Regions from separate parts of the Alteromonas sp. B31-7 genome, predicted to be linked through region 1. Evidence: predicted binding sites of a transcription regulator. Region 1 holds the regulator's gene; each other region holds the start of a gene.

Evidence for each region. Region 1 encodes sigma-54, which starts transcription at its own class of promoters, with help from an activator protein. Its sites were predicted from a motif close to GTTGGCACGNNNNTNGNNT; they were not measured.
Region 2: the regulator sigma-54 is predicted to act here: its motif matches at 1,796-1,814, upstream of IUA53_RS04345 (DUF2726 domain-containing protein).
Region 3: the regulator sigma-54 is predicted to act here: its motif matches at 2,960-2,978, upstream of IUA53_RS11755 (formate/nitrite transporter family protein).
Region 4: the regulator sigma-54 is predicted to act here: its motif matches at 2,922-2,940, upstream of IUA53_RS12805 (EF-hand domain-containing protein).

Annotation. Positions count from the first base shown of each region.
Region 1 is NZ_CP065233.1:3,740,331-3,745,029, reverse strand. It holds gene mgtE (magnesium transporter) at 1-442, opposite strand, end outside; gene IUA53_RS16355 (HPr family phosphocarrier protein) at 612-884, opposite strand; gene rapZ (RNase adapter RapZ) at 884-1,729, opposite strand; gene ptsN (PTS IIA-like nitrogen regulatory protein PtsN) at 1,759-2,202, opposite strand; gene hpf (ribosome hibernation promoting factor) at 2,212-2,499, opposite strand; gene IUA53_RS16335 (RNA polymerase factor sigma-54) at 2,529-4,013, opposite strand; gene lptB (LPS export ABC transporter ATP-binding protein) at 4,091-4,699, opposite strand, start outside.
Region 2 is NZ_CP065233.1:1,025,651-1,030,349, reverse strand. It holds gene IUA53_RS04355 (FAD-dependent oxidoreductase) at 1-1,032, shown strand, start outside; gene IUA53_RS04350 (hypothetical protein) at 1,358-1,753, shown strand; gene IUA53_RS04345 (DUF2726 domain-containing protein) at 1,895-2,482, shown strand; gene IUA53_RS04340 (5'-methylthioadenosine/adenosylhomocysteine nucleosidase) at 2,644-3,342, shown strand; gene IUA53_RS04335 (cobalamin biosynthesis protein CobD/CbiB) at 3,346-4,314, shown strand; gene IUA53_RS04330 (rhodanese-like domain-containing protein) at 4,458-4,699, shown strand, end outside.
Region 3 is NZ_CP065233.1:2,742,612-2,747,310, forward strand. It holds gene pgm (phosphoglucomutase (alpha-D-glucose-1,6-bisphosphate-dependent)) at 203-1,852, opposite strand; gene seqA (replication initiation negative regulator SeqA) at 1,883-2,569, opposite strand; gene IUA53_RS11755 (formate/nitrite transporter family protein) at 3,229-4,077, shown strand; gene IUA53_RS11760 (bifunctional protein-serine/threonine kinase/phosphatase) at 4,119-4,699, shown strand, end outside.
Region 4 is NZ_CP065233.1:2,962,601-2,967,299, reverse strand. It holds gene IUA53_RS12815 (tellurite resistance TerB family protein) at 52-495, shown strand; gene IUA53_RS12810 (putative bifunctional diguanylate cyclase/phosphodiesterase) at 714-2,795, shown strand; gene IUA53_RS12805 (EF-hand domain-containing protein) at 3,027-3,311, shown strand; gene IUA53_RS12800 (sensor histidine kinase) at 3,410-4,699, shown strand, end outside.

The DNA of each region.
Region 1 (4,699 bases):
TGGTGTCGGTATTCATTATGAAACCGGCGGTTTCTTCACCGTAGGAAAGGGCTTGCTCGGCGCGTAATCGGTCTTGGGCATCCATCGAGGCAAGGATGTCTTGTAATACTGGTTCTGGAAGACTACTTAGGGTTTCCGCTAAGTCGTCGGTGTCCATTTCTTCTAGTGCGTCCACAACATTAGCAGGCAACATTTTGGTAATGATGCCGTTACGCACGTCGTCCGACAGTTCTTCTAAAATATCACCATGAAAATCGCTATCAATAAGCTCCCATAGCTCGTCACGTGTGCGGCTAGGGCTAGACTCTAAAATGTGAGCAACATCGGATGGGGGCAGTTCAAGCAACAGTTTACGTACGGAAACAAACTGACCGTTTATTAGTGCACCGTTAAGTGCACGTAATTGGCTTTGTACGTATTTAGAGACCAGAGCTTCTGCCACAAAATTCGCCTAAGGAATTGGATTTTCTATTGTTCTAGGATATCGCAATAGGCATGACGCTGTCATGACAAATAAAGTGGCTAGAGGACAATATGCTTAGAATATAGCCACTTCGAGAGTGCAATTTAAGCTAAGAGAGGGGGAAGGGAGGCATTCGACTAACGCGCGCTTATTCGTCTTCGTTGAAGCGACCTTCAATTAACGTTTCAATGGCCTTTAACGCTTGTTCTTCATCTTTGCCTTCTACGACCACTTTGACTTGTTCACCTTGGTGACTTTCTAGCATCATGAGCCCAAGAACGCTGTTGGCATCTGCTTGTTTGTCGCCCTTTACAAGAATAATTTTAGCGTCAAATTGATTCGCTAATTGCACCAGTTGAGTAGCCGCTCTGGCGTGCAGGCCAAGCTTGTTCACAATGGTAAGTGTTTTTTCAATGGTCATTACTGATTCAATTCTCTATGTCGAAGTTGCACGTCAGGGTGCAAATCGCTGAAAGTCTTTGCCAATGTCTGGGCGATAAACACAGAGCGATGCTGGCCTCCGGTACACCCTATGGCGATGGTTACATAACTTCTGTTGTTACGCTCTAAGTGGGGAAGCCACGTGGTAATGAGGTTTTGAATTTGCCAAATAAACTTGGTCACCACCGGTTGAGAGCCTAAAAATACTTCTACGGGGGCATCTAACCCTGTCAGGTGTTTTAAATCAGGCTCCCAATGAGGGTTAGGGAGAAAACGGGCGTCGAAAACATAATCGGCATCTTTAGGAATACCATGTTTGAAGCCAAAGGATTCAAATACCAATACCAGGCGAGAACTCTTTTTACCTAAAATTCGCTCACGTATTAATTCAGCAAGTTGGTGAATGGTCAGTTTATCGGTATCTATGTATAAGTCTGCTCGTTCAATCACAGGAGCGAGTAAAGCGGCTTCTGCTTTAATAGATTCAGACAAAGACTTATTCAGTTTTGCCAATGGATGTAATCGTCGGGTTTCACTAAAGCGTTTGACGAGAATGTCGTCACTGGCATCAATGTAGACGATGGTCATGGACCAAGAAGAGGGAAGGTAGTCGAGTATTTCAACTAAATCGTCTGGGTTTTTGGGTAGGTTACGTACATCAATACTTACAGCAACTTGATCGTATTCGTCGACTACCGTATGGGTAAGGGTAGGTAATAAATTGACGGGGATATTATCTACGCAATAATACCCTAAATCTTCCAGTGCCCGTAAAGCAACAGACTTCCCTGACCCCGAACGACCACTAATAATAATTAGTTTCAATTGGCCTCTCCCTTAAGATGGCATTAGAGTTAGCTTAGCGCTGCAATAATATCGTCGCTATTGGTGGCACGCCTAATTGCCTTCACGGTCTCTTTGTCACTCAATTTACCTGCAACCGTGGCTAGGGTTTGTAAGTGCCCCTCGGTTTGCTCTTCTGGAACCAATAAGGCAAAGAAAATATCTACCGGTTGGTTGTCCAGCGCGTCAAAGTTGATGGCAGGGTTACTAGTTACAATAATGGCGATAACACTTTCCAATCCTGCCAGTCGACCATGAGGCAGTGCAATACCATTTCCAATACCCGTACTGCCCATTCTCTCGCGGTTCAATAGGCTCGTGAGTACTGTCGTTTCATCAATATTATCGTTGTTTTTGGCAGCGATATTACTGATGATCTCTAGAATTCGTTTTTTGCTGTTACATTGAACCGCACATTCAGTGCGGTCCAAACTTACGATTGCTTGAATTTCCATAAGCGTGAGTTAATGCTTTTTCAGCTTTTCCTTATGCTTTATGACTTGCCTGTCTAGTTTGTCAACCATGCTGTCTATTGCTGCATACATATCAGTATTTTCAGAGGAAGCAAAAACCTCAGCGCCACTTAAATGCATGGTCGCTTCGGCTTTCTGATTAAGTTTTTCAACATTGAGAATGACATGCACATTAGAAATGTGATCAAAGTGCCTCTCTAGTTTGCTGAACTTGGTATCGACATAATTACGCAAAGAGTCGGTGATTTCGACGTGATGACCAGTAAGGTTGATTTGCATATTTCGTCTTCCTTATATTTATGAGCCAGTTAAAGTAAGCTCTTTCGCTGGTTAGACGGTGGAATCGACAATGATTCCCGGTATTTTGCTATTGTCCGCCGGGCGACTTTAATGCCCTGTTCGGCCAACAATTGAGCAATCTTGCTATCACTTAGTGGCTTGCTTGGCGTTTCAGCCGCTACAAGCTTTTTAATCAGCGCGCGGATGGCAGTAGATGAACACTCACCCCCAGACTCCGTGGCAACGTGACTAGAAAAGAAGTACTTCAATTCAAATATCCCACGTGGGGTATGCATATACTTTTGCGTGGTGACACGTGAAATGGTGGATTCATGCATATCAACCATTTCAGCAACATCGTTAAGCACCATGGGCTTCATCATTTCAGGGCCATGTTCAAAAAAGCCCATTTGTTGCTGCACAATACAATTAGCAACCTTCATCAAGGTGTCGTTTCTTGATTCAAGACTTTTAATAAACCATTTTGCTTCCTGCATATGAGAGCGAATGAACTGCGAGTCGCTACTATTTTTCGCTCTTCTGCTCATGGCCGCATATTGCTGGTTCACACTAAGTTTAGGCAAGCTATCTGGATTAAGTTCAACCACCCAACGACCACTTTTCTTGGTGACCGAGACATCGGGTATAACATACTCAGGCTCTTTAGTGATAAGAGCGCTACCTGGGCGAGGATTCAATGTTTGCAACAAGCGCATAGCTTCGCGTAATTGATCTTCTTTAAGACGGCTTTTACGCATCAGCGTACGATAGTCTTTGCTACTGAGTAGGTCTGAGTATTCTTCTATCAGTTGTTTGGCTTCTTTTAACCAAGGCGTATCATCTGAAAATTGGCGAAGCTGAACCATCAAGCATTCTTGTGGTGTACGCGAGCCTGAACCAATAGGATCGAACATCTGAATACGTTTTAATACGCATTCCACTTCGTCTAATTCAACCGGCTCCTCCATATCTTCGGAGTTGACAGACTCTAAAATGTCGTCAAGGGTGACGGTAAGATAACCAGACTCGTCAATTGAATCGATAATAGCCGTTGCGATGGCACGGTCAGTATCTGAAAAGTGGGTAAGACGCATTTGCCATAGCAAATGTGCTTGAATGTCTTCGGTGGTTTCGCCTTGGAAAATCTGCTCATCGTCATTATTCGAGGGCCCAGGGGCGGGTGCAGAAGACGCTGAGTAATATTCGTCCCACGTGCTGTCTATGGGTAATTCATCAGGTAGGTCATTCTTCTCTAATGCGTCACCGGCTTCAAGCGTATCGCTTGATGCGGTAGTAACGGCGTCTTGAGCGACGTCATCCCCGTCGATATTGTTTTTCTCTAATTGAGGCTCATCACTGCCTTCTTCTACTTCAAGTAGAGGATTTGAGTCTAGGGCTTCCTGGATCTCCTGTTGCAGGTCGAGCGTTGACAGCTGCAGCAGTTTTATCGCCTGCTGTAGCTGAGGTGTCATGGTAAGTTGTTGACTGAACTTTAACTGTAAAGATGGTTTCATCTACGTCTTATTTACTGTGCTCTTATTGTGAATATACCAGGTGCATAATTTGAAAAATGACAATTCTGTTACATTAACTATAGCCTGAATTGTTCACCTAGGTATACATCCCTTACTTTTTGATTACTTAAAACCTGCTCTGCCGTTCCTTGGGCTATTAATTCACCGTGACTCACAATGTAGGCTTTTTCACATACATCCAATGTTTCTCGTACATTGTGGTCTGTAATGAGGATACCGATACCTCTATCACGAAGGTGCTGTATTATCTTCTTTATATCATTAACCGATATAGGATCAACACCAGCAAATGGTTCATCGAGTAAAATAAATTGCGGATTGGCTGCTAGCGCACGCGCAATCTCTACGCGACGGCGTTCTCCACCTGATAAACTCATTCCTGTACTATTACGTATATGGTTAATATTAAATTCATCAAGAAGGGCGTCGGCTTCTTCTTCCTGTTGTGATGAATTTAAATCTTTTCGTGTCTGTAAAATCGCCATGATGTTTTCAAACACGGTTAGCTTGCGAAAAATAGAGGCTTCCTGTGGCAGGTAGCCAATGCCCTTACGTGCGCGTTCGTGCATAGGCTGGTGGGTGAGCTCACCATCATCAATGGTGATTTTTCCCTTATCTAGTGGCACAAGACCCACAATCATGTAAAAGGTGGTGGTTTTACCTGC
Region 2 (4,699 bases), 1.9 Mb from region 1:
ACCGCCTTTAAAATGGGCTGGCGCCCAGATATGTCTGATGTGGTGTGGACCGACAAGAAAGTGGCTATTGTAGGCGCAGGACCAGCAGGTCTTGCGTGTGCAGACATACTTGTTCGCAACGGTGTAAAACCGGTGGTTTACGACAAATACGAAGAAATTGGTGGGTTGCTCACTTTTGGTATTCCGTCGTTTAAGCTAGAAAAAGACGTTATCAAACTACGTCGTCAAATCTTTACTGAAATGGGTGTCGAGTTTGTTCTCAATACTGAGATTGGTAAAGATGTTGAATTCCAATCACTCCTTGACGATTACGACGCCGTTTTCCTTGGCATGGGTACCTATAAATCTATGCAAGGTGGTTTCGACAATGAACATGTTGAAGGTGTATTCGACGCGCTACCTTTTCTTATTGCTAACACGAATCGTGTTATGGGCTTAGAGAAAGACGAAGCTGATTATATCGATATGAAAGGCAAGCGAGTTGTTGTACTCGGCGGTGGTGATACCACTATGGACTGTGTACGTACATCTATTCGTCAAGGTGCCGATAAAGTTATCTGTGCCTACCGTCGTGACGAAGAAAGTATGCCCGGCTCACGTAAAGAGGTGGTGAATGCAAAAGAAGAAGGCGTGGAGTTTATGTTTAACTTACAGCCTTTGGATATTGCGGTTGATGAAAACGGAAAAGCGTGCGGCGTTAAGTTAGTGAAAACGGAAATGGGGCCACCGGATATTAACGGTCGTCGACGCCCTGTAGAAGTTGAAGGCTCAGAACATGTGCTTGAAGCTGACGCTGTGATCATTGCATTCGGTTTCCAACCGAGCCCTGCCCCTTGGTTTGCAGAGTTTGGCATTATGCTAGACGAAAAAGGCCGTGTTCGCGCGCCGTCTGCTGGCAAGTTTGCTTACCAAACGTCTAACCCGCAAATTTTTGCTGGTGGCGATATGGTACGAGGCAGTGATTTAGTGGTGACGGCAATTGATGAAGGCCGTAAAGCCGCTGAAGGTATTTTGGATTACATTGGCGTATAACCGCGTTATTGGTCCACATGGCTCGTTGTAATTAGCCTATATAAAAGCTCGCTCCGGCGAGCTTTTTTGTGGGTGTAAACAATTGAACATTCTCATCATCCATAAGAGTCGCTGTCAACATTGCACTGGTATTTGATAAGCCATTCAATGCCCAGTGTCAGTATTTCAAAGAGGCGTGATGGGGGATGAAAACCCCGTTCACAAATCGCTTAACCTCATACCCATTATGTTATGAACATACCTAGTGCCCCCATTTATCTTTTGCGCTTGTGAAGCGAGCCCACTATTATCGATTCAAAGAATCGATTATTGGTTAACAAGCATAATGACGAGCGGTTTACGTAAAAGCATCAATCTAGTTTTACTTAGCGGGCTAGTAGTGGCGAGCCACGCTCTAGCCGATACTGTGACCACAAACGGTTCATTCAATGTACCTGTTACTCAGTCTTGCCCTACTTTCTTTTTTGACGTCTCGCTAATGACCGATGCCCGTCAGTGTCAGCAATTCGACGATAGCTTACCCGCTAGCTTAGTCTATTTCACAAAACGCTCCCCAGAACAGGTAATTACCTTCTATCAAAATACCTACCCGCGATGGGTTGTAACCCCCCCTGTTAACCATCGCACCATGCTTACCGCTGCAGATGATTCGGTTCGTATTGTGGTATCGCCAGACAGTTTGGGCACTCAAGTTGATGTGCTCATCATCCAACAACCCTAGCCTAGCTGCCGTTAACACTTCAACATCTCTCTCCTCGTTCAATGTGGCACCGCCTTTGCAAATTCTTTCTCGAACCCCAAAGGTGTCAAAAAAAGCGTCATTTTTATGACGCACATTACACGTTGATATGCGAGGATTACGATGGAACTGGCAATTATTTTAATGATGTTACTTATTGTTGTGGCATTGGGCGCTATTAAACTGTCTGATGGCGGCGTTGCCTTCCCTTTTAGACGAAAGCCTCAACTTTTTACTCCCGTTGAGCACTCATTCTTAAACTTAATTGAACAAGCCATGGGACGAGAATTCAGAATTGTGTGTCGCGTTAAACTCAGCGACATTGTTTCTGTACGCCAATCGGCGAATAAGAAAACGGCGAGCCAAGCGCTGTCCCGCGCATCATCTCGACAACTCGACTTTGTTTTAGTCGACAAGCACGACATGAGCCCAATACTGGCCATCGACTTGGTACATAATCAAGGTAAAGAGGGTTATAAAACTCAGCGGGACTGGTTTGTCTCTGGCGCACTTGATGCCGCTGGTGTGCCCCACGCAAGAATTAAAGTAAAATCTGGGTACAGTGTGGATGACATTCGGGAATGTCTAGAAAACAAATTAATTCCTTATCGCCGTGTGCAACAAAAGCTTTCGCAAGTACCCACACACAATCCAGAGCCGACGAAACGCCCAACCCGTCCAATTCGTTCGAGTCGCGCTGCCGCTGCGTAATTTACACACTTTAGTATCCCTTAGTTTCCCCCTAGCCTTTGTTGCTCTCGCTTGTTACGGCGACAAAGGCTTTTTCCTACCAGGAAGGTCGCTTTCCTTATACAATTAGCGCATTCACGTGCAGTTATACGCATCATTATTATTTGGTTATTGGTAAAGTTATGAACAAAATTGGCATTTTAGGTGCAATGGATGAAGAAGTGGCGCTATTGAAAGCGTCGCTGTCAGAAGTAAAAGAAGTGCAATGGAAGCATCTAACCTTTTATCAAGGCATGTTACACGGGGTGGACGTTATCCTCGTAAAATGTGGTATAGGTAAAGTTGCATCAGCACTTGCCACTACCGTGCTTATCGAGCAATTCTCGCCGGATGCTATTGTTAATACCGGTTCTGCTGGCGGTTTCGATACGCAACTCAATATTGGCGACTTGGTCATTGGAGAAAACCTCATTCACCATGACGTCGATCTCACTCACTTTGGCTACTCATTGGGCCAATGTGCCGGCATGCCCGAAGACTATAAAAGCGATCCTAAACTCATTGAAGCCGCACAACATGCTGCCAATGATATATCAGGTATTCAGGTGACTAGTGGCCTTATTTGTACCGGTGATGCCTTTATCGGCAGCGACGAAGCCGTGGCGGCGCTGAGAACTAAGTTTCCAGCGATGAAAGCCGTCGAAATGGAAGGCGCAGCGATAGGTCAAACATGTTACATGCTCGACGTGCCATTTTTAGTCATTCGCTCTCTTTCAGATATCGCTGGAAAAACCTCATCAGTATCCTTTAAAGAATACCTAGAAACAGCGGCGAAAAACTCCGCAAAGTTGGTGATGGCCATGGTTAAAGCACTTGCCTAACTGATGGATGCCCTGTTAACTGATTCTGCCTACCAAAGCATACTGGTGCTTTGGTTGGCCGTATTGGTAGATGCATTATGGCGATGGCCGCTAAGTAGTCATCCGCTTACGCTTATGCGCTATTTGGTTAAACAAATGGGCGCGAGGGTCTTACCCGGCAAAGAGTACCCCCCAAAGCAGCACTATATTTCCGGTTCTCTTGCGGCGGTAGTGTTGTTGGGCCCGCTCATTGTCTGCTTAGGCATGTTGGTATACATGGCTGAATACCCGGTATTTTTCGAGGTGGTTATCATGATGACTGTGCTCGACTTCGGTTACCAACGAAAACAATTTGGCAAAGTGCTTACCGTGGTAGGGAAAAACAAGAAAGTGTTAACCCGTGAAATATTATCCACCATTGTGGCACGGGATTGCGCGCGCTTAAGCGATGTTGGCGTGGCTAAAGCAGCCATAGAGAGTCTCTGGCTAAAGTTTTTATACTTATACTGCGGCGTGATTTTTTACTTTGTTCTTGCCGGTCCCGTGGCTGCGCTTACCTATCGATTGCTCTTGCTCACCTCGTGGCAATGGCATTATCGACACCCAGCAATGAAACATTTTGCCAAGCCGATTCGAAAACTAGTGCAACTACTAGTTATTCCTCCCGCCACCTGCGGCGCGCTAATGACGCTGCTAACTTCTCACCCCCTTAAGGGACTGACAGCATTTAGGCAAAGTCCTGCGAAAGATAAGACATCATTGCTTTTAGCCTTATTTGGTGGTGTAAACAACCTTCAGTTAGGCGGCCCTGCTATTTATCATGAAAAGAAATATCGGTTTCCTCGCGTGGGCAGTCAGCGACAAGTAACACACTCCGACATGGTACGTGCAAAACGCACTATTTTTAGTGGCATGTGTGTCATGGTTGCCTTAGCGAGCTTGACACTGTTGTTGATCGCCGTAAATCTACAGTCTAAAGCCCACCTACTATAAATCTGCGCTCTTAATATTGATAAAACGCGCCTGCCTGACAAACAACAATTCGCCTACTTATTGAACTAATCAGACCAACTTAAGGTATAAAGAACACACAGCTAAAGTTATACTAAAGTAGAATTAAGAATTTTAGGATCCCCATGCGTATTGTTGTGACCGCTTGTATCGTTATCATAGCGATATCTCTGTTCGTTTCTTTACAGTGCACCGCCAAGGCTCGCGCGCAGCATACCCCTGTTGTTAAGTCGCCATTTTTAATGGAGAGAATAAAAAACAACGATTGGATGCTTATCGACGTACGCTCACCACAGGCCTATGCCAATGGCCATATTCCTGGCGCTATTAATATGCCTCACGAAAAGATAAACGACTATTTAAGTGA
Region 3 (4,699 bases), 1.0 Mb from region 1:
ATCAGAGAAGGTTTTCCATCACGCCAACATGTAATTAAATTACATAAATAGCACGTCACATGAGAGCAATATAGCAGCACTTAAACGATATTGTTGTGATAATTTGGTTAAAAAACGAAAAAATCGACTGAATTCGTATGCATTCAGTCGATTTTTAACATATTTATTACAAAACATCGATTAGCTAGGTTATTTTTTAACCTTATTTGATGATTTTACCTACTAGTGCCTCGGCTTCAGCAATCAATTCTTGTAAGTGACTTTCACCTTTGAAGCTTTCAGCATAAATTTTATAGATTTGCTCGGTACCAGAAGGACGCGCAGCAAACCAGCCATTTTCCGTAGAGACCTTCACGCCACCAATTGCTGCGTTGTTGCCTGGAGCATGGGTTTGCACAGCAAGAATGGGTTCACCGGCAAGGGTATCGCTGGTTATCACAGAGGCGTCCATGGCGGATAGTTTTTGTTTCTGTTCCAATGTTGCAGCAACATCTACGCGGCTATATACGGGAGCAGAAAATTGTTCCGTTAATCCTTTATAGTGTTCACCCGGATCTTTTCCTGTCACTGCCGTGATTTCCGCCGCAAGTAAACAAAGAATAAACCCGTCTTTATCTGTTGCCCAAGTTTCGCCGTCGCGCTGTAGAAAAATCCCCCCAGCACTTTCTTCTCCGGCAAAGCCAATTTTGCTTTGCGACAAACCTTCAACAAACCATTTGAAGCCTACCGGCATTTCAGCAAGTGGCTTATCTAGACTTTTTGCAACCCTGTCTATCATGCTGCTAGACACCAGTGTTTTACCAATATTTAGGCTCTGTGGCCACTGAGGACGATGGGTATAAAGGTATTGAATTGCCACCGCAAGGTAATGATTGGGGTTCATTAAACCTGCGCTTGGACACACAATGCCGTGGCGATCAAAGTCAGGATCATTGCCCCAAGCTAAATCAAAATCATCTTTTAATTCAATTAATCCAGCCATGGCATACGCGCTTGAGCAATCCATACGTAATTTGCCGTCTTTATCTCTGCGCATAAAACCGAATTGGGGATCGACCGCTTGATTAACAACGGTAATGTTCAGGCCATACTTTTCTGCAATCTTAGACCAGTAACCTACTCCCGCACCACCTAGGGGATCGGTGCCAAGTTTAAGGTTGGCATCGGCAATGGCTTGCATATCTATCACGCTGGCCAAATCGTCGATGTAGGGTTCCATAAAATCTTCTTCGCGCACCAAGCCTCGTGCTTTGGCTTGGCGAATATCTACCCGTTTTACTGCCACATTTCCATCAGCAATAAGCGCATTTGCGCGATCTTGAATTTGTTTGGTGACGTCGCTGTCGGCTGGGCCGCCATGGGGAGGGTTATACTTAAAGCCCCCATCTTCTGGAGGATTGTGTGACGGTGTAATCACAACACCATCGGCTTTATCACTGCTATTGCGGTTGTGTCGAATAATGGTACGAGAAATAACCGGTGTAGGCGTGTACCCCATACTTTCGTTGTCACTGCGCTGAATAATAACATCAACCCCGTTAGCACCTAGCACTTCTATTGCCGTTATCATGGCCGGTTCCGACAAGGCGTGGGTATCTTTACCTACGTAAAGTGGGCCCGTAATACCTTCTTGCTCTCTGTACTCAACCAAAGCTTGGCAAATTGCCGCAATGTGAGTATCAGTGAAAGTAAAATTAGCCGCGCTGCCTCGGTGCCCTGATGTACCAAAACTTACCGCTTCACCGGGTGCAGAAGCGTCTGGCTTATAGCTGTAATATTGACTTACCAATGCGGCAACATTGATAAGTTGTTCGGGAGCGGCAGCTTTACCTGCTTGCGGATGTAATGCCATGAAATCGTCCTTATTCAGTATTGACTGTTTTTATTTACCTTCCGGTGCAAATCGGTTCACCACCGTTTCAACTACCTCTGGTGCGTAACCCAGTTTACGCAAAACTTGTTCCAGCATGTTTACTTTCTTTGCCGTATTGTTGTTAGTCACAACCCAATAGTCGCTATCAGGTATGGCTTTCGGATTGGTACTGCTGCCATTTTCAAGCAAAGCTTCTTTGCTTTTTGCGAAGTAAGTTCTGTTTTTACCCACAATAGACTCAACCTGACTAAAGCTGTTCGCGTTGAGTTTGTGCGCTGCACTTAAGATAAACAAGAATTGATCAACGCGCTTGGTGAAGGTTGCAAGCGCATCCTGTGACACCGCATCGACAATATCGTTTTTCTTGTGCGTTTGAATATCTTCTGAAACAGGCGCTTGCGGAGATGGCTTAGCCGTGGCTGCTACCTTCGGCGTTCTCGCTGGGGCTGCCGTTTTTGTGGGCTGCTTTGGCGCAGCCGCAGTCGTTTTCTTAACGGCGGGTGCAGGCTTTACTGCCTCCGTGGCTTTAGCCGTTTCTACCTTAGGTGCTGCGGGTGTCGCTTGTGGTGTATTTACCGCTGCGCCATCTTCAGGCAACAATAACCTACGAAGAATTTGTGATGCACTCTCGCCAATATGCTTGGTTTGGCTAGCGATAAATGCATATAAATCGTCATCTATTTCAATGCTTTTCATAACTACTTCCTTAACATGAGGCACCATTATAGACAACCCAACTCGCTAACGCAGCACTATTTATGATCTGGTGAGTATTTTATCCATTAGGTGAAAACCGATTCACCTTGGATTGAAGATTATGCGTATTAAACATGACAATAACATGTAACTCAGTGCCAGGACGTTTTAGAAAATACCATGACGATATTCATAAGTGCTTTGCACTTCCCCCCTCGTCAGCGGCAAGTCAGCTTTGCTTCCTTGACGTTATTTATGTGTTCATATTGGTGCAGTCAAGGCTAATTTTGCACCAAGTTCGAAAAGAGCGGCTGTCCTCGCCTTGTTTCCATCGCAGACATCACAAATGCAACCAATTGAAATAAAAAGAATAAATATAAAGTTAATGGCGATGGCATTAATTTCGCTTAGTAATAATCACTTGTACTCGCACTGACTTACAATGACGTAAGTGCTTACATCGATGTAAGTAACAGCGGCTACATGAGGAATCTGCACTGGTCACCCGTAGTACGTGCATTCACAATTTGTTTATTCGGATAAAGACGTCCATAGCACTTTTCTTCATTGAAGAGCGCTGTGGACGTCTTTTTTCGTTTTAGGCAGGTGAAAACGGCAGTGACTGACATTTAACTGAACAACAACAAAGGTAATTAACTATGGCGTATTTACAACCCGCTGAATTTGCCACAAAAATGGTAGATGCAGGTGAAGCTAAAATTTACATGTCTACCCGAGACACTCTCATTCGCGCATTTATGGCTGGTGCTATATTGGCTCTAGCGGCTGTCTTTGCTATTACCGTTGCCGTGCAAACAGGGGTGTTCCTCATTGGCGCCGTTCTCTTTCCCATCGGCTTTTGTATGCTGTACTTAATGGGCTTCGACCTACTCACCGGTGTTTTCATGTTAACGCCACTGGCGTGGTTAGCGAAGCGGCCCGGCGTAACGCCCTCACAAATTCTCCGTAACTGGGGGTTTGTTTTCTTGGGTAACTTTGCAGGCGCACTCACCGTGGCCTTTATGATGTCGTACATTTTCACCATGGGCTACAACGTCGATGGCGGCGCTATTGCCACTAAGGTAGCCAGCATTGGTGAAGCAAGAACCTTAGGTTACGCTGAACACGGCGTGGCTGGCTGGATCACCATCTTTATACGCGGAATGCTATGTAACTGGATGGTGTCATTAGGCGTTGTGGGCGCGATGATTTCAACACATGTAAGTGGCAAGGTGTTGGCAATGTGGTTCCCTATCATGCTGTTCTTCTTTATGGGTTTTGAGCACTCGGTTGTGAACATGTTCCTGTTTCCATTTGGTTTAATCATGGGCGGTGACTTCTCAGTGATGGATTACTTCGTATGGAATGAGATTCCTACAGCCTTGGGGAACCTGGTTGGCGGCTTAGCCTTCACTGGCTTAACCATTTATACCACCCACGTGAAAACTGCACCTAAGCGCAAAATTCCGGTAGCAGGTAAACCTGCGACTAAAGCCGCGGTAGTTTAACGCTCAGATAACCGCCGGCCATTCGCTGGCGGTTTTTACTTATGAAAAACCAACTCACCACACTTACCTACAGCGAATATTCTAGCGCAGGCGCTAAACCAATTAATCAAGATGCCTGTGGCTGTCATATTATTGATGTCGCAGCAGTTACATCAAACCTTAGCCAGCAATTAAAAGGCCATTGCTTTGTCCTCTCAGATGGGATCAGCAGCAGTTCGGTAAGCCAAGTCGCGAGCGACCTCGCTGTGAAAACGTTTTTAGAAAGTTACTATCTCACGCCAGATACCTGGACAGTCATTCAAAGCGCGACCATGGTGATTCGCAATATCAACGCCACCCTTTATCGACGTACTCAAGATAGCCCTTATTGCTACTCGCCAGATAGAGGGTATGTATGTACCTTTTCCGTGATCATTATTAAGGGAAACAACGCCCATATTTTTCACGTGGGCGATGCATGTATTGGTATTTTTAAAGCAGATAATTATGACATTATTACGTCCGCCCACCGCACGGTAGGCGAGCATGGTGGTAGCTTTCTCGCGAATGCCTTAGGGTTCAAATCAAAACTGGATATTGAATACCACAGCATTGGGTTAGAAACAAAAGACACCCTGGTCAT
Region 4 (4,699 bases), 780 kb from region 1:
AGTTGTGATATGTAGTGAAAACGAATTGAGTAAAGTTAGGAGTAAACCGTTATGTTGCGTTCGTTACTGCAATTATTTGAGTCTCATGCGTCCACACAAGAACCTGAGCTTACCGTGGAACTTGCTACCGCTTCACTATTAAGTGAGATTATACGCGCAGATACAAACATCGAAGAGGCTGAGTTAGAAGCTTATAAGAAACAGCTTTATAGGCAATTTTCCCTTTCCCAAGAAGCCCTGGCGACCTTAGCGAAAGAAGGGCAGGCTTCTGCTGAGGAAGCGGTAGACCTGGTGCAATTTACCCAAGTCATTAATACGCATTGCGACAATCAGCAAAAACACACCATATTAAAAAGTTTGTGGGAAGTCGCCTATGCAGACAACGCGATTGCGCCTATTGAAGAACATACTATTCGTCGCATTGCAGATTTGCTTCACATACCCCATAGTCAATTTATTAAAACCAAATTGGCGGTTACCGATGGTGAAGTGTAAGTATAAATACGAATAACCCGACTCCCTCCTTATTGGGTTGACGAATATCAACCCAAACTTGCGATGAAACGGCTAAACATTCACCTTTTAATTTAAAATATGCTATAAACGTCGGCTTTATTTTACTTGTCAATTAGTCAATAGTTGGTATTTTTTAAGTTGCAGTAGCTTTTCTGACCCAAAACACGTTAAACGGGCAGAAAGATGAGGACGTTTAAGTGTTTAAGTCTATCAAAGGGCCTGTGGGTATTATCATCACAGTGTCGTTGTCTTTAATGGCGTTATTAGTTCTGTGGTTGGCAGTCAGCGAGCACAAAATCACCTATGTGGCGTCAGCGAAAGAGCATGCCAGCACTTATAGTGAAGCGGTGGCGACGATGATTCAGCCCCATATGACAGATGTAAACCTGCCTGAAGAATTTACCCAAACAATTGTTTCACTGTTCAGCACCAATGACCATTTTATTGGGGCCCGTATTTATAACAGCGACGCTACACTCATAAAAGAACAAGCTGGGCGAGTAGGCCAACGGCTTATCGAGCCATTCTTTCAACAGGCTGACGTTCAGGCCTTACCAGAGGGCAGTTCGTACGATCAGCATGCAATTGCGGTAAGGCATACGATTGGGAAAGACATATACCCCGATGGGTATCTGGTTTTATTTTTTGATACCAAATCGTCGGTGTCTAGCGGTATTTCCTCATTACTTTGGCAAATCTTTCCGCTTGTTTTTGCATTTTGGTTGTTTTGCGTACTTTGCAGTTTGTATTGGATACACCGTTTATTAAAGCCGCTGACGAATTTAACGTCGTTTACGCACTCGGTCATCGAAACAAAAGACTATGCGCTTAGAAACCACCTAGTGGACAACAACGAAGTGGGAGCCCTTGGCGACAGCATTAACCGCTTGCTTGAAATGATTGAAGTAGAGCTACTTATTAATCATGAACAAAAACAAATATTAATTGAACAGCAAGACGAAATGTCTCGATTAGCGAATTATGACAGTTTAACCGGCTTACCCAATCGCCAGTTTGTACTTGATAACCTTAAACTAGAGTTAGCCAGAGCAAAGCGTAACAATGATGATTTAGCCTTGCTGTTTTTTGATTTAGATGGCTTTAAAGGCATTAACGATTCATTAGGTCATGAAACCGGCGATTTAATTCTTATTGAAGTGGCAGATAGGGTGAGCGACCTGGTTCGCGAAGGGGATCTTGTGGCGCGTTTAGGCGGCGATGAGTTTCTTATTTTACCTGACCGCGATGTGAGAGATGCCAGTATTGAAAGTTTAGCCTCTCGTCTTATTGCTGCATTTGAACAACCTTTCAACCTAAGAGGCTTGTCGCTGACGGTGGGGGTTAGTGTTGGTATCGCCAAAGCAGCAGATGCGCACTACAACTTAAGTGAGTTAATGAGTAATGCTGACCTAGCAATGTACCGTTCAAAGGCAAAAGGGCGGGGCAGTTTTACCGTATTTACCCTGGATATGGTGGCTTCCCATAAGCGGAAGTTACATTTAGCAAACGCCATTGAGCAAAGCCTAAGCCAAAACGAGTTTGAGGTGTACTACCAAGTTAAGGTTAATAAGCACGCTGAGATAGTGGGCTTAGAAGCCTTGCTACGTTGGGAACACCCAGAATTCGGTATGGTAATGCCGAGTGAATTTATTCCAATTGCTGAACAAGGCGGAAAGATAAGTGCCATAACGCAATGGGTAATAGAGCGTGTTAGTGAAGATTTACCCCGTTTACGGCAGTGGCTAAATAAGCGGTTTCGGGTGTCCATTAATTTATCAGGGCATGATTTACGCAATAGCCATCTATTCGATAATATTTATACGGTGTTCCAATCGTATCAGGTGAATCCCGAATACGTAGAATTTGAAGTGACAGAGTCGGCCTATCTAGAAAACTTTGCGTTATCCAATAAGTTTTTTAAACGGATGAGTAATATGGGCTGTGCGATTGCGTTGGACGACTTTGGAACCGGCTATTCGTCGTTAAGTTATCTTACGCAAATAAGTATAGATACATTAAAAATAGACAAGCAATTTATCCGGGAATTGGAAACCTCTGAGCGCAGCCAACTGGTGACGGGGGCAATTATAGATTTAGCTAAACGGCTATCTTTGAGTGTATGTGCAGAGGGCATTGAAGGTCCGTTCCAGTGGCAATATCTCACCGAACACGGGTGTGATCAAATTCAAGGTTATATGTTCAGTAAACCTGTCCCCCTTTCTACTTTACTTGAAATGCCCGCCGCATTTGATGTTGCCGCTTTGGTGAATAAACAATAGTGTTTGTTTTTCACGCTCTCCCGATTTACACAACTATGGGTAAAAGTGTTACCAATAAGAGACATTGTGTTAAGCGTTAAACGGAAAGGTAGGCTTTAAGTTGTTATTATTTATGGTTTATTTTGCATTGGCTCGAAATTAGCTATGCTAATAATGAGTGACGCGCCAGGGGTTGAGTAAAAAGAAGAGCGCAATAAGGGATTTATAGATATGCAGCAATGCGGAGGATTCATGATGAAACGGCGAGAGAAAGTATTTTTATTGTTACTTACCATAGCAGCCCTTCAAGGGATTATGGTGGCAGAGGCAAACGCCACCGCCGCACAACGGTTAATGCAGCAATTAGACGTTAATAAAGACGGTGTCATATCACTGAAAGAAGCGGTACGCCATACTGAGCTTTTGCGTAACTTCGGATTAATTGACGACAACGAAGATGGCAAATTAACGGAAACTGAGTTGGCAAAAAGTAAACTCACCCCAGGCAGTACCGCTCCTAACAAAGCGGGGGATTAGTCCCGTAGGGCAGATGACCTTCCCGACACATTTTATCGGTAAGGTAATAATTTAGAAAGGATAAGGTTCTGATCGACAAATTCTCGTTTGGCGAACGTCTGGTTCAATTCGGTTCGCTACGCCAACTTACGTTAGGCAGCTTTGTACTGGCACTTATTCCACTCATTGCATTGCTTTGGCAAAGTCAAAGTGATCTAGCGAAAGTGGGGAAAATGACCACGTTAGAAACCCGTTATGTGGTAGACGTGGTCGGCGATATGCAGCGTTTGGATGGTGCGGTGACGGCACTAGAGCGTAGTATTCGTCAATTTACGGTGATTAGAAATGAAAAAGTCGCTGCGCTGTCTGATAACGCCCTCGACCAATTTGCAGTGGCGGCTGATAATTTATGCCAAGCACTGTCGGTTCCAGCCACTTGTGACCCGCTCTTCGAACAATTGTCTCAGCTGTCAGACTATCGAAATATAGAAGATCAACTCTTACTAAATGCCTATTTAGCGTCGGTGTCCAGTAGCGTTACTGCGCTACGAGGGGAAGTTGAAAATGCCATTGCAAACCGCGTTAAAGTTCAGCAAGACGATTTAAACGCCATGCAAGCGAAGCAAGCGTGGTCAACAGCCATGCTGGTGAGTGTGTCTTTGCTGCTAATTTTGCTTGGCAGCCAACTTATTGTTAATCCAGTCAATAAATTAAAGCAAATTATTCGTATTGTGGCTCACCAAAAAGGGGACTTGCCCCCATTATCGCGCCACGCCCCCAGAGAGCTGATTGACGTTGAAAAAGATCTTCACTGGTTGCACGACAGGCTTCAGCAGCTAGAACACATCAGAACCGCATTACTGCGCCATGCAGCCCATGAGCTGAAGACGCCACTGGCCAGTATTAAAGAGGGGTGTAGTTTATTGTCTGAAAATGTGGTGGGTGAATTAAATAATGCTCAGCAGGAAGTGCTTTCATTACTTACCGGCAGTACGCAACGCCTGAATACCTTGGTGGAAAAGCTATTAGACTACAACTTACTATTGCAACAAGCGCAACCCAAACACGTGCAAACGCAACCTAAAAAGCTGGTGGATGCCTGTTTGGAAGACTATGCACTGGCATTGCAAGAACGTGAAGTCATCGTGAATGTTGATGTAGATAGCGCATGGATTGATGAAGAATTATTTCGCCGAATTCTTGATAATTTGGTGTCCAATGCTGTGGCACATGGTGCATTGGGTAGACCCATCAACGTACATATTTATCAAGCGGGCAAGTTCACTGTATTAGACGTTGCCAACCGAGGCAAAAAAATTCCTCAGTCCTCGGTGGCTACCCTCTTTGAGCCTTTCACACGAGGTGCGGAGCCTAGAAACGACAATGTTATTGGAACAGGACTAGGGTTG